Regions from separate parts of the Beijerinckia indica subsp. indica ATCC 9039 genome, predicted to be linked through region 2. Evidence: predicted binding sites of a transcription regulator. Region 2 holds the regulator's gene; the other holds the start of a gene.

Region 1 (4,856 bases), 220 kb from region 2:
GTGCTAGGAAGCAAAGAAAATTGCCACTTCGAGAGCTTTGACGCTCCCGCCGCCAATCCAGGGCTGATGAAGAAAATCGAGGCCGTGATCAAGCCGTTCAAGCTCGATGAAGTTAAAGATGCGCTCCATGCGGCCGGTGTTTCCGGCCTCACCGTAACCGAAGCCAAGGGCTTTGGACGGCAGAAGGGCCATACCGAGCTTTATCGCGGCGCGGAATATATCGTCGATTTCTTGCCGAAAGTGAAAGTCGAGGTCATTGTGCCCGATTCCTTTGTCGAAGGTGTCGTGGACGCCATCCGCAAGGCAGCGCGCACTGGCCGCATCGGCGACGGCAAGATTTTCATTTCCTCCATCGAAGACGTGGTGCGGATCCGAACAGGTGAAACTGGCCTGGACGCCATCTGACCCATTGTGCTTCCAACTTCCCGCAACCTTCACTCATTCATTTCACGAGAGGCAAGCATGAAGACCGCCAAGGATGTGCTCAAGGCGATCAAGGAAGACGATATCAAGTATGTTGATTTTCGTTTTACCGATCCGCGCGGCAAGTGGCAGCATGTCACCTTCGACGTCAGCATGATCGATGAAGAGATCTTCACCGAAGGGACGATGTTCGACGGATCCTCGATCGCCGGCTGGAAGGCGATCAATGAATCCGACATGACTCTTCTGCCCGATCCCACAACGGCGACGATCGACCCGTTCTTCGCGGCGCCGACCATGGTCATCGTCTGCGACATTCTCGAGCCCTCGACCGGCGAGCCCTACGGCCGTGACCCGCGCGGCATCGCCAAGAAGGCGGAAGCTTATGCCGCTTCTTCCGGCATCGGTGATGTCGCCTATTTCGGCCCCGAGGCCGAATTCTTCGTCTTCGACGACGTGCGCTTCAAGGCCGACCCTTACAATACGGGTTTCGTTCTCGATTGCTCGGAACTGCCCTCCAACACCGATACGCCCTATGAAGGCGGCAACCTCGGCCACCGCATCCGCACCAAGGGCGGCTATTTCCCGGTGCCGCCGCAGGATTCGGCGCAGGACATGCGCGGTGAAATGCTCGCCGCCATGGCGGCCATGGGCGCCAAGGTTGAAAAACACCATCACGAAGTCGCGTCGGCCCAGCACGAACTTGGTCTGAAATTCGGCCCGCTCACCACCATGGCGGACCATATGCAGATCTATAAATACTGCATCCATCAGGTGGCGCAGAGCTACGGCAAGACCGCGACCTTCATGCCGAAGCCGGTCTTCGGCGATAATGGCTCCGGCATGCATGTGCACCAGTCGATCTGGAAAGACGGCAAGCCTGTTTTCGCCGGCAACAAATATGCCGACCTCTCGCAGGAATGCCTCTATTATATCGGCGGCATCATCCGTCATGCCCGCGCGCTGAACGCCTTCACCAATCCGTCCACCAATTCCTACAAGCGTCTGGTGCCCGGTTATGAAGCCCCGGTCCTGCTCGCCTATTCGGCGCGTAACCGCTCGGCCTCCTGCCGTATTCCTTATACCGCCAATCCCAAGGCCAAGCGCGTCGAAGTGCGCTTCCCCGATCCGATGGCCAATCCCTATCTCGCCTTCTCGGCCATGCTGATGGCGGGCCTCGACGGTATCGTGAACAAGATCGATCCCGGCCAGGCGATGGATAAGGACCTCTATGATCTGCCGCCGAAGGAATTGAAGAAGATTCCGACGGTCTGCGGCTCGCTGCGCGAGGCCCTTGCCAATCTCGACAAGGACCGCGCCTTCCTCAAGGCCGGCGGCGTCTTCCACGATGATTTCATCGACAGCTATATCGAGCTTAAAATGGCCGATGTGATGCGTTTCGAAATGACCCCGCATCCGGTCGAATTCGACATGTATTATTCCTATTGATTTTCGATAGGACCTGATGAACTCAATGAGCACGGTCCCTCGGGACCGTGCTTTTTTATTGGATGCTCTATCCTTTTTGAAAATGCATCAAATGGGTCCCAAAAGTGGGAGCCAGTTTTGGGTCTGATGCTCCAGCCTCCATCCGAGAAGATGGGGATATTCTGTTTTTGTTTTGTTCCCTTCCTTGCGTTGCCATGCGATAAAGCACGACAAGGATTGATCTGCTTTAGGATAGGACTTGATGGCAAAAACCGGCGATCTCTTCGGCACCTCGGCTCGCAAAGCCGCCCCACGTGGCGCGGACAAGGGAGCCGATAAGAGCGCGGATAAGGGAACGCCCAAAACTCCACGCGCGCTGCCTTCCGGCACGCCGGGCGAAGCCGGCTATACCGCCGCCTCGATCGAAGTGCTCGAGGGTCTGGAGCCTGTCCGCCGCCGTCCCGGCATGTATATCGGTGGCACGGACGAGACCGCCCTGCACCATCTTTTCGCCGAAGTGCTCGACAACGCGATGGACGAGGCGGTCGCCGGCCATGCGACCTTCATTGATGTCACATGCGAGACCGGCGGCTTCGTGACCGTCATCGACAATGGGCGCGGCATCCCGGTCGATCCGCATCCGAAATTTCCGAAAAAATCCGCGCTCGAAGTCATTATGACGACGCTGCACGCTGGCGGTAAATTCGATTCTGGCGCTTATCAGACCTCAGGCGGTTTGCACGGCGTCGGCGTTTCGGTCGTCAATGCCTTGGCCGAGGTGCTCGAGGTCGAAGTGGCACGCGGCCAGATTCTCTATCGCCAGACCTTTGCGCGCGGCCTTCCGACGAGCAAATTGCAGGAAGTCGGCAAGGTGCAGAACCGGCGCGGCAGCAAGGTGCGCTTCAAGCCGGACCCGCAGATTTTCGGTGAACAGGCGCATCTGAAACCCGCGCGTCTGTTTAAAATGTCGCGCGCCAAGGCCTTTCTCTTCAAGGGCGTCGAGATCCGCTGGCATTGCGCTCCCAGCCTCCTCCCGCATGACGGTTCGGTGCCGCAAGAGGCCGTTCTGCATTTTCCGGGCGGCCTCAAGGATTATCTGACCCAGGATATCGAGGGCAAAAGCCTCGTCACCGAACAGATCTTTGCCGGCCGCATCGAGAAAGAGGGCGGGCATGGTTCTCTCGAATGGGCCATCGCCTGGCTCGCGGACGATGATGGCTTCGTCCATTCCTTCTGTAACACGATTCCGACGCCGGACGGCGGCACGCATGAGGCGGGTCTGCGCGGGGCCTTGCTGCGCGGGCTGAAGGATCATGCCGAGCGGATCGGCCAGACCAAACGCGCCTCGATCCTCACCAATGAAGATGTCATGGTCTCGACCGCGGCGCTTCTCTCTGTCTTCATCCGCGAGCCGGAATTTCAGGGCCAGAACAAGAGCCGGCTCATGACCACCGAAGCTTCGCGCCTTGTCGAGGGTCCCCTGCGGGACGCCTTCGATCATTGGCTCGCGGCCTCGCCCTCACATGCAGCGAAACTGCTCGATTGGAGCGTCGAACGCGCCGAGGAACGGCTGCGCCGGCGCGCCGAAAAGGATGTGGCGCGCAAGACCGCGACGCGCAAGCTGCGGCTGCCCGGCAAGCTCGCCGATTGCACCAATACAGCCTCGCAGGGCTCCGAGATCTTCATCGTCGAGGGCGATTCCGCCGGCGGTTCCGCCAAACAGGCACGCGATCGGGCCAATCAGGCCGTTCTGCCCCTACGCGGAAAAATCCTCAATGTCGCCAGCGCCACCCGCGACAAGCTCACGGCCAATCAACAATTGGCCGATCTCATCCAGGCGCTCGGCTGCGGAACGGGATCCCATTACCGGCATGATGATCTGCGCTATGAGAAGATCATCATCATGACCGATGCCGATGTCGACGGCGCCCATATTGCCTCGCTGCTCATTACCTTCTTCTATCGCCAGATGCCGAAACTGGTGGAAGGCGGCCATCTCTATCTGGCAGTGCCTCCCCTCTACCGGTTGACCCAGGGCAGCAAGCAGGTCTATGCGCGCAATGAAGCGCATCGCGACGCTATCATCAAAAAGGAGCTGACGGGCAAGGGGAAGATCGAAATCAGCCGTTTCAAGGGCCTCGGCGAAATGATGGCGTCGCAGCTCAAGGAAACGACGATGGACCCGGCCAAGCGCAATCTCTTGCGCGTCGTCGTGCTGGCCGAGGACCGCGAGGAAACCTCCGATTCGGTCGAGCGGCTGATGGGCAATCGCCCGGAAGCACGTTTTGCCTTCATCCAGGAACATGCGGCCTTCGCGGGTGATCTCGTCGTCGTGTGATCAGCAGAAGACCGATCATGGGAAGGAAAGACATGGCTTTGCAACGATGCCTCGCCGCATTCATCAGCCTTGTCTTTCTCATCCTTCCTCTTCAAGCGGCCGATACGATTGTTCCCGCACGGGCTCCAGATCTGCCCCTGCCCCGTGCCAAACCGGAAGATGTGGGTTTTTCCTCCGAACGGCTCGCACGCATCGGCGCAATTCTTCTGCAAGACATCGAGCATGGGCAAATCCCCGGCGCCGTGCTCGCCATTGCGCGACATGGCAAGCTCGTTTTCCTCCATGCCTATGGCTGGCGCGATAAAGCCACCCATAGTCCGATGACGACGGATACGCTCTTCAACATCGCCTCGATGACAAAGCCCATGACAACGGTCGGCGCTTTGATGTTGTATGAGCGTGGCCTTTTGCTGATGAATGATCCGCTGACGAAATATTTCCCGCAATTTTCTGATCAGCGTGTCGCCGCACGCGATGACAAGGATAACATCACGACGAATAGTGTTCCCGTGACGAACAAGATCGTCATTCAAGACCTTTTGCGTCATACATCGGGAATCGTTTACGGCAATCGGGGCACGAGCCCGGTTCATAAAATGTATCCGGAAAGCAGCGTCACCGCCGCGTCAGAGATGACCGGCAAGGCTTTTCTCGACAAGCTTGCCGC
Region 2 (4,856 bases):
CCGAGATCCTTGAACAGTCCAACTGAACGCCATGAAGCCTTTGGCCGGCATGGTCGAGCCAAGGGCTTCATTATTGACGTGCGTATCACTTTATTTTCAAAGACTCATCCATAATCAGGAAGTCAGAGAGCCCTTCAGGGATGGTTTCGCCGCTCTTTTCCTCTTAAATGAAGAGGGAACTCTTAAAGAGACGAAGGCATGGCCGATATTCTGAAGCGGATCGAAGCCTATAAAAGGCAGGAAATTGCTCAGGCAAAACAAAGTGTGAGCCTCGATGCTTTGCGGCGCCAATGCGAAAGCGTGGAAAAGCCGCGTGGTTTCATCAAAGCGCTCGCTGCCAAACAGGCCGAGGGGCGCATGGCGCTCATCGCTGAAATCAAGAAGGCCAGCCCATCCAAAGGCCTGATCCGGGCCGATTTCGATCCGCCGGCCTTGGCGCGGGCCTATGAGGAAGGTGGCGCCGCCTGTCTCTCCGTTCTCACCGATACGCCATCCTTTCAGGGCTCTCCTGAATTTCTCACGATCGCGCGGCAGGCCGTGAGCCTGCCAGCCTTGCGCAAGGATTTCCTCTTCGATCCTTATCAGGTCTTCGAGGCGCGGGCCTGGGGTGCCGATTGCATCTTGATCATCATGGCTTGCGTCGATGATGAGCTCGCTGGCGCCCTGCGTGATGCCGCGCGGGAGCTTGGCATGGATTGCCTCGTCGAGGTGCATGACGAGGCGGAACTTATCCGCGCCCTCCGTCTTGAAACCCCGCTGATCGGCATCAATAATCGCGATTTGCGCACCTTTAATGTCTCGCTCGAAACCAGCGAGCGGCTCGCCGCCAAAATTCCGGATGATCGCATGATCGTCGGCGAAAGCGGCATTTTCACCGCGCAGGATTGCGCGCGGCTCAAGGCCCATCGCATTGGGACCGTGCTCGTTGGCGAAAGCCTGATGCGGGAGCAAGATGTGACGGCGGCGACACGCCGGCTGCTCGATCTGCCGCCGGAGGCCGTGACGGGCCCGGTCCATGCCGTTTTGGAGTCATGAGGGGCGCTTCATGAGTTCCTTGACCCATCTGACGAGCCATGGCGAAGCCGTCATGGTCGATGTCTCCGATAAGGCAGAGACCGAGCGGGTCGCGATCGCCGAGGCCCGGGTCGTCATGCGTATGGAAACGCTGGAACTGGCTCTCTCGGGCAATGCCGAAAAAGGCGATGTCGTGGCAACGGCCCGGATCGCTGGCATCATGGCCGCGAAAAAGACGCATGAGCTGATCCCGCTCTGTCATCCGCTGCTCCTGACCAAGGTTGGCGTCGATCTTGAACCCGATCCTTCGCTGCCCGGTTTTCGCGTCCAGGCCCTTGCCAAGGTGAAGGGTCAGACTGGCGTCGAAATGGAAGCTTTGACCGCCGTCTCCGTGGCCTGCCTGACGCTTTATGACATGCTGAAGGCCGTTGACCGTTTCATGCGCATTGAAGGAATAGGCCTCCTGGAAAAACAGGGAGGCAAATCAGGTTCCTGGAAACGAGAAAAAGAATGAACGCGGTTGCCCCGCACAAAAATGCAGGTCCTGTTAAAACGGACCAACCGAAACCGGCCCTGTCCGTCGCTGAGGCGCGCCGGACGATTTTGACGAGCGTCGCCCTGCCGCGCGCCGTCGAAACCGTGGCCCTTGCCGAAGCGCATGGCCGCACATTGGCCGCGCCTCTTGCCGCCAAGCGCACGCAGCCGCCCTTCGCCGCTTCGGCGATGGATGGCTATGCGATCCGCGCTGACGATCTGCACAGTGCTCGCGCGCCGGTCAAACTCACGCTCATCGGTGAAAGCGCGGCGGGCCATGGTTTTGCCGGCACAGTCGGGCCTATGGAGACCGTGCGGATCTTTACCGGTGCTCCGGTGCCGGAAGGCACCGATACGATCCTCATCCAGGAATTGGTGACAATCGAGGATGGTTTGATCCTGCCGCAAAAGACACCGCCGCGTGGCCGCTACATTCGCGAGGCGGGTCTCGATTTTCAGGAAGGGGAGATTCTGCTTCCGGAGGGGCGCCGCTTGAGCGCTGCCGATCTCGCTTTGGCGGCGGCGATGAACCACGCTGTCGTGCCGGTGACGAAACAGCCGCGTGTTGGCATTCTCGCGACGGGCGATGAATTGGTGCGGCCGGGCGAGGCGCTCGGACCCTCGCAGATCGTCTCTTCCAATTCCTACGCTATTGCGGCGCAGGTGCGTGCCGCCGGCGGTCTGCCCGTCGATCTTGGCATTGCGGGGGATAATGCCATAGCGCTTGCGCAAGGCATTGCCGCGGCCCGCATGCTCAAGGTCGATGTGCTGGTGATCTCGGGCGGCGTGTCCGTCGGTGATTACGATCTCGTGCGCAAGGCTTTGTTGCAGGAAGGCATGGAATTGAGCTTCTGGCGCATCGCCATGCGTCCCGGACGGCCGCTCATTCATGGCATGCTGGGAGATATGGCGATTTTGGGTCTGCCGGGTAATCCGGTCGCCGCGCTCGTCTGCGGCCTGCTGTTTTTGACACCCCTTGTGCGTATTTTGGATGGAGAGGCTGGCGTGCTCGAAGCCGATCCGAGCGAACCGGCGCTTCTTGCCGAGGCGCTTCCCGAAAACGATGCGCGCGAGGATTTCTTGCGGGCCACTTATGTGCGGACAGACAATGGTCTGCCGTCCGTCACACCCTTTGCGGCGCAGGATTCCTCCTTGCTGCATGTGATGGCCGAGGCCAATTGCCTGTTGATTCGACCACCTCATGCTCCGACCGCTTCGGCTGGCGACCCATGCCGGATCATCCGGCTTGATCGCTAAAGCATCTTGCGGAACACAGGGCGAACAGATATAGTCTGTTCACTGTTTGTTTAAGGTTTGCGGGCAATTTGCGGGGGCATATCCGCAAACAGGGTCCGCTTCCAAGCAGTCAGCCTGGGACGTTTGCCGCAATGTCAATCGTTCTTCTCAAGGGATGAAAGGGCCGGGACGATGCTCACCAAGAAGCAGAGCGAATTGCTGCGCTTCATTCATGAACGTCTCAAGGAAACCGGAGTCCCACCGTCCTTTGACGAGATGAAAGAGGCCCTGGACCTCCGCTCCAAATCGGGGATTCATCGTTTGGTCATGGCTTTGGAGGAACGCGGCTTCATCCGCCGTCTTCCCAATCGCGCGCGCGCCCTTGAAGTGGTGCGTCTGCCCGATGCCGCGACGCCGCCCGTGCCACCCCACGGCAGGAAATTCTCGCCCAGCGTCATCGAGGGAGATCTTGGCCGCGTCAGGCCACATACTCCGCATACTGACGACGAGGATTCGGAACTTACCACGGTCGCCATCCCCGTCATGGGGCGGATCGCCGCCGGCACGCCGATCAGTGCCTTGCAGCATCGCAGCCATACGATCGGCCTGCCGATGGATATGCTGCCTGCGGGCGAACATTACGCCCTGGAAGTGCGCGGCGATTCCATGATCGATGCTGGCATTCTCGATGCCGATACGGTGATCATCCGCCGCCAGGATAATGCGGAAAACGGCGATATCGTCGTCGCCTTGATCGATGATGAAGAAGCAACCTTGAAACGTCTGCGGCGGCGCGGGGCCTCGATCGCGTTGGAACCCGCCAATTCGGCCTATGAGACCCGGATTTTCGGGCCTGATCGTGTGCGTATTCAAGGCAAGCTGGTCAGCCTCATCCGGCGTTATTGAGGCATCCTCGAGCCCAGCGCGGGTTATGCCTCAACGGGAACACTGAGGCTCTAAGCCTTTATAAGTACGCAGCTTTCCATAGGCGTCGCGGTTCAGCCCTTCCAACCCCAAGTCTGGGGGAATTCCTCCTGTTCAGACCAGCTCCGCCACGGACGATCGCTCGACGCGTCCCTGGTATGAAGTCTGCGTGCGGGGTTTTCGCGTTCAGCCATTGGAGGGGACTATGCCAGAAATCAAAATATTGACCCGCGATAGCATCGCCCCGCAAGGAGACTTTGTGTCTGTCACTAGACGCATCGCTCCCAATAAGAGTGTGGTGACCGATATTATCTGCATGAAGGATGGCGCGGCGGTCAAGACCATCACGGACCGCCAATTGACACCCGATGTGGCGATTCAAAAAGCCTCGGAAATCGCGGACGATCATGATGTTGATTGGGTCTATGTTCTCGACCTTTCGTGAATGGAAAGGCGATGGTGCGTTGACTGCGGCAGAGCCAAATGCCTTGGCCGATCTGATGCAACGGCCGGAAACCAGGCCGCCTGTGGTCCTTTGCGCTAAAAATCAGGAAGCGTTATAGGCTCTCGGAAAGAGAGAAATCATGGAACCTATGATGGACCGGGATCAAATCGTTAAACAGCTTGCCGGCTTGGAGGTCGACCTCATCAACCGCATTTGGGGATGCGTGGCAGAGGAAGAAGATACATTCGAGTTCATTTCACGACAGCTCGTCGATAAGCCGGAAGATGTCGACCTGCAGAATTTCATCAATCACGCCTTGACCGGCGTTCTGCTTGCGGTCGCCTTTTTTCGTTTCAAAGAGACGATGAAGCCTTTTCTCGGGCCAAAAGAAATCGAAGAGGCTTTCATGCGCATGGCCCATAACAAGGCGAAGAATGTCGTCGATCATTGGCATGAGCAATCAGAGGGCAGTGCGGATTGAGGCCGCAGTCGATCAAAGCCCCGGTTCCAGACCAAGGATGAAGGGAACCCATTCAATGTCTGAGGGGGAGGCGGCTGTTTAAGCGGACATTTTTCAATGCGGCTTTTGCGCCAAAAAGAGACACTCCCAGATCTGTTGCTAAATGGCAAAATTGACTCGGAGCAGATGCTGGGATTGGGAAGGTGCATACGCTCAGTAAAGCAATAGGGAATTTATGAAATC

Evidence for each region. The regulator LexA, encoded in region 2, represses DNA repair genes until DNA is damaged. The targets are predictions, from matches to a motif close to TGTTCNNNNTGTGTTCNG.
Region 1: parE (DNA topoisomerase IV subunit B) is a predicted target of LexA. The motif match lies at 2,035-2,052, and genes of this name have one in related genera.

Annotation. Positions count from the first base shown of each region.
Region 1 covers NC_010581.1:1,409,525-1,414,380, reverse strand. Annotated here, with positions in the region: gene BIND_RS06180 (P-II family nitrogen regulator) at 67-405, shown strand; gene glnA (type I glutamate--ammonia ligase) at 463-1,872, shown strand; gene parE (DNA topoisomerase IV subunit B) at 2,114-4,189, shown strand; gene BIND_RS06165 (serine hydrolase domain-containing protein) at 4,222-4,856, shown strand, end outside.
Region 2 covers NC_010581.1:1,628,747-1,633,602, forward strand. Annotated here, with positions in the region: gene BIND_RS07190 (PadR family transcriptional regulator) at 1-26, shown strand, start outside; gene trpC (indole-3-glycerol phosphate synthase TrpC) at 199-1,035, shown strand; gene moaC (cyclic pyranopterin monophosphate synthase MoaC) at 1,046-1,528, shown strand; gene BIND_RS07210 (molybdopterin molybdotransferase MoeA) at 1,525-2,805, shown strand; gene lexA (transcriptional repressor LexA) at 2,977-3,690, shown strand; gene BIND_RS07220 (hypothetical protein) at 3,914-4,153, shown strand; gene BIND_RS07225 (hypothetical protein) at 4,293-4,634, shown strand.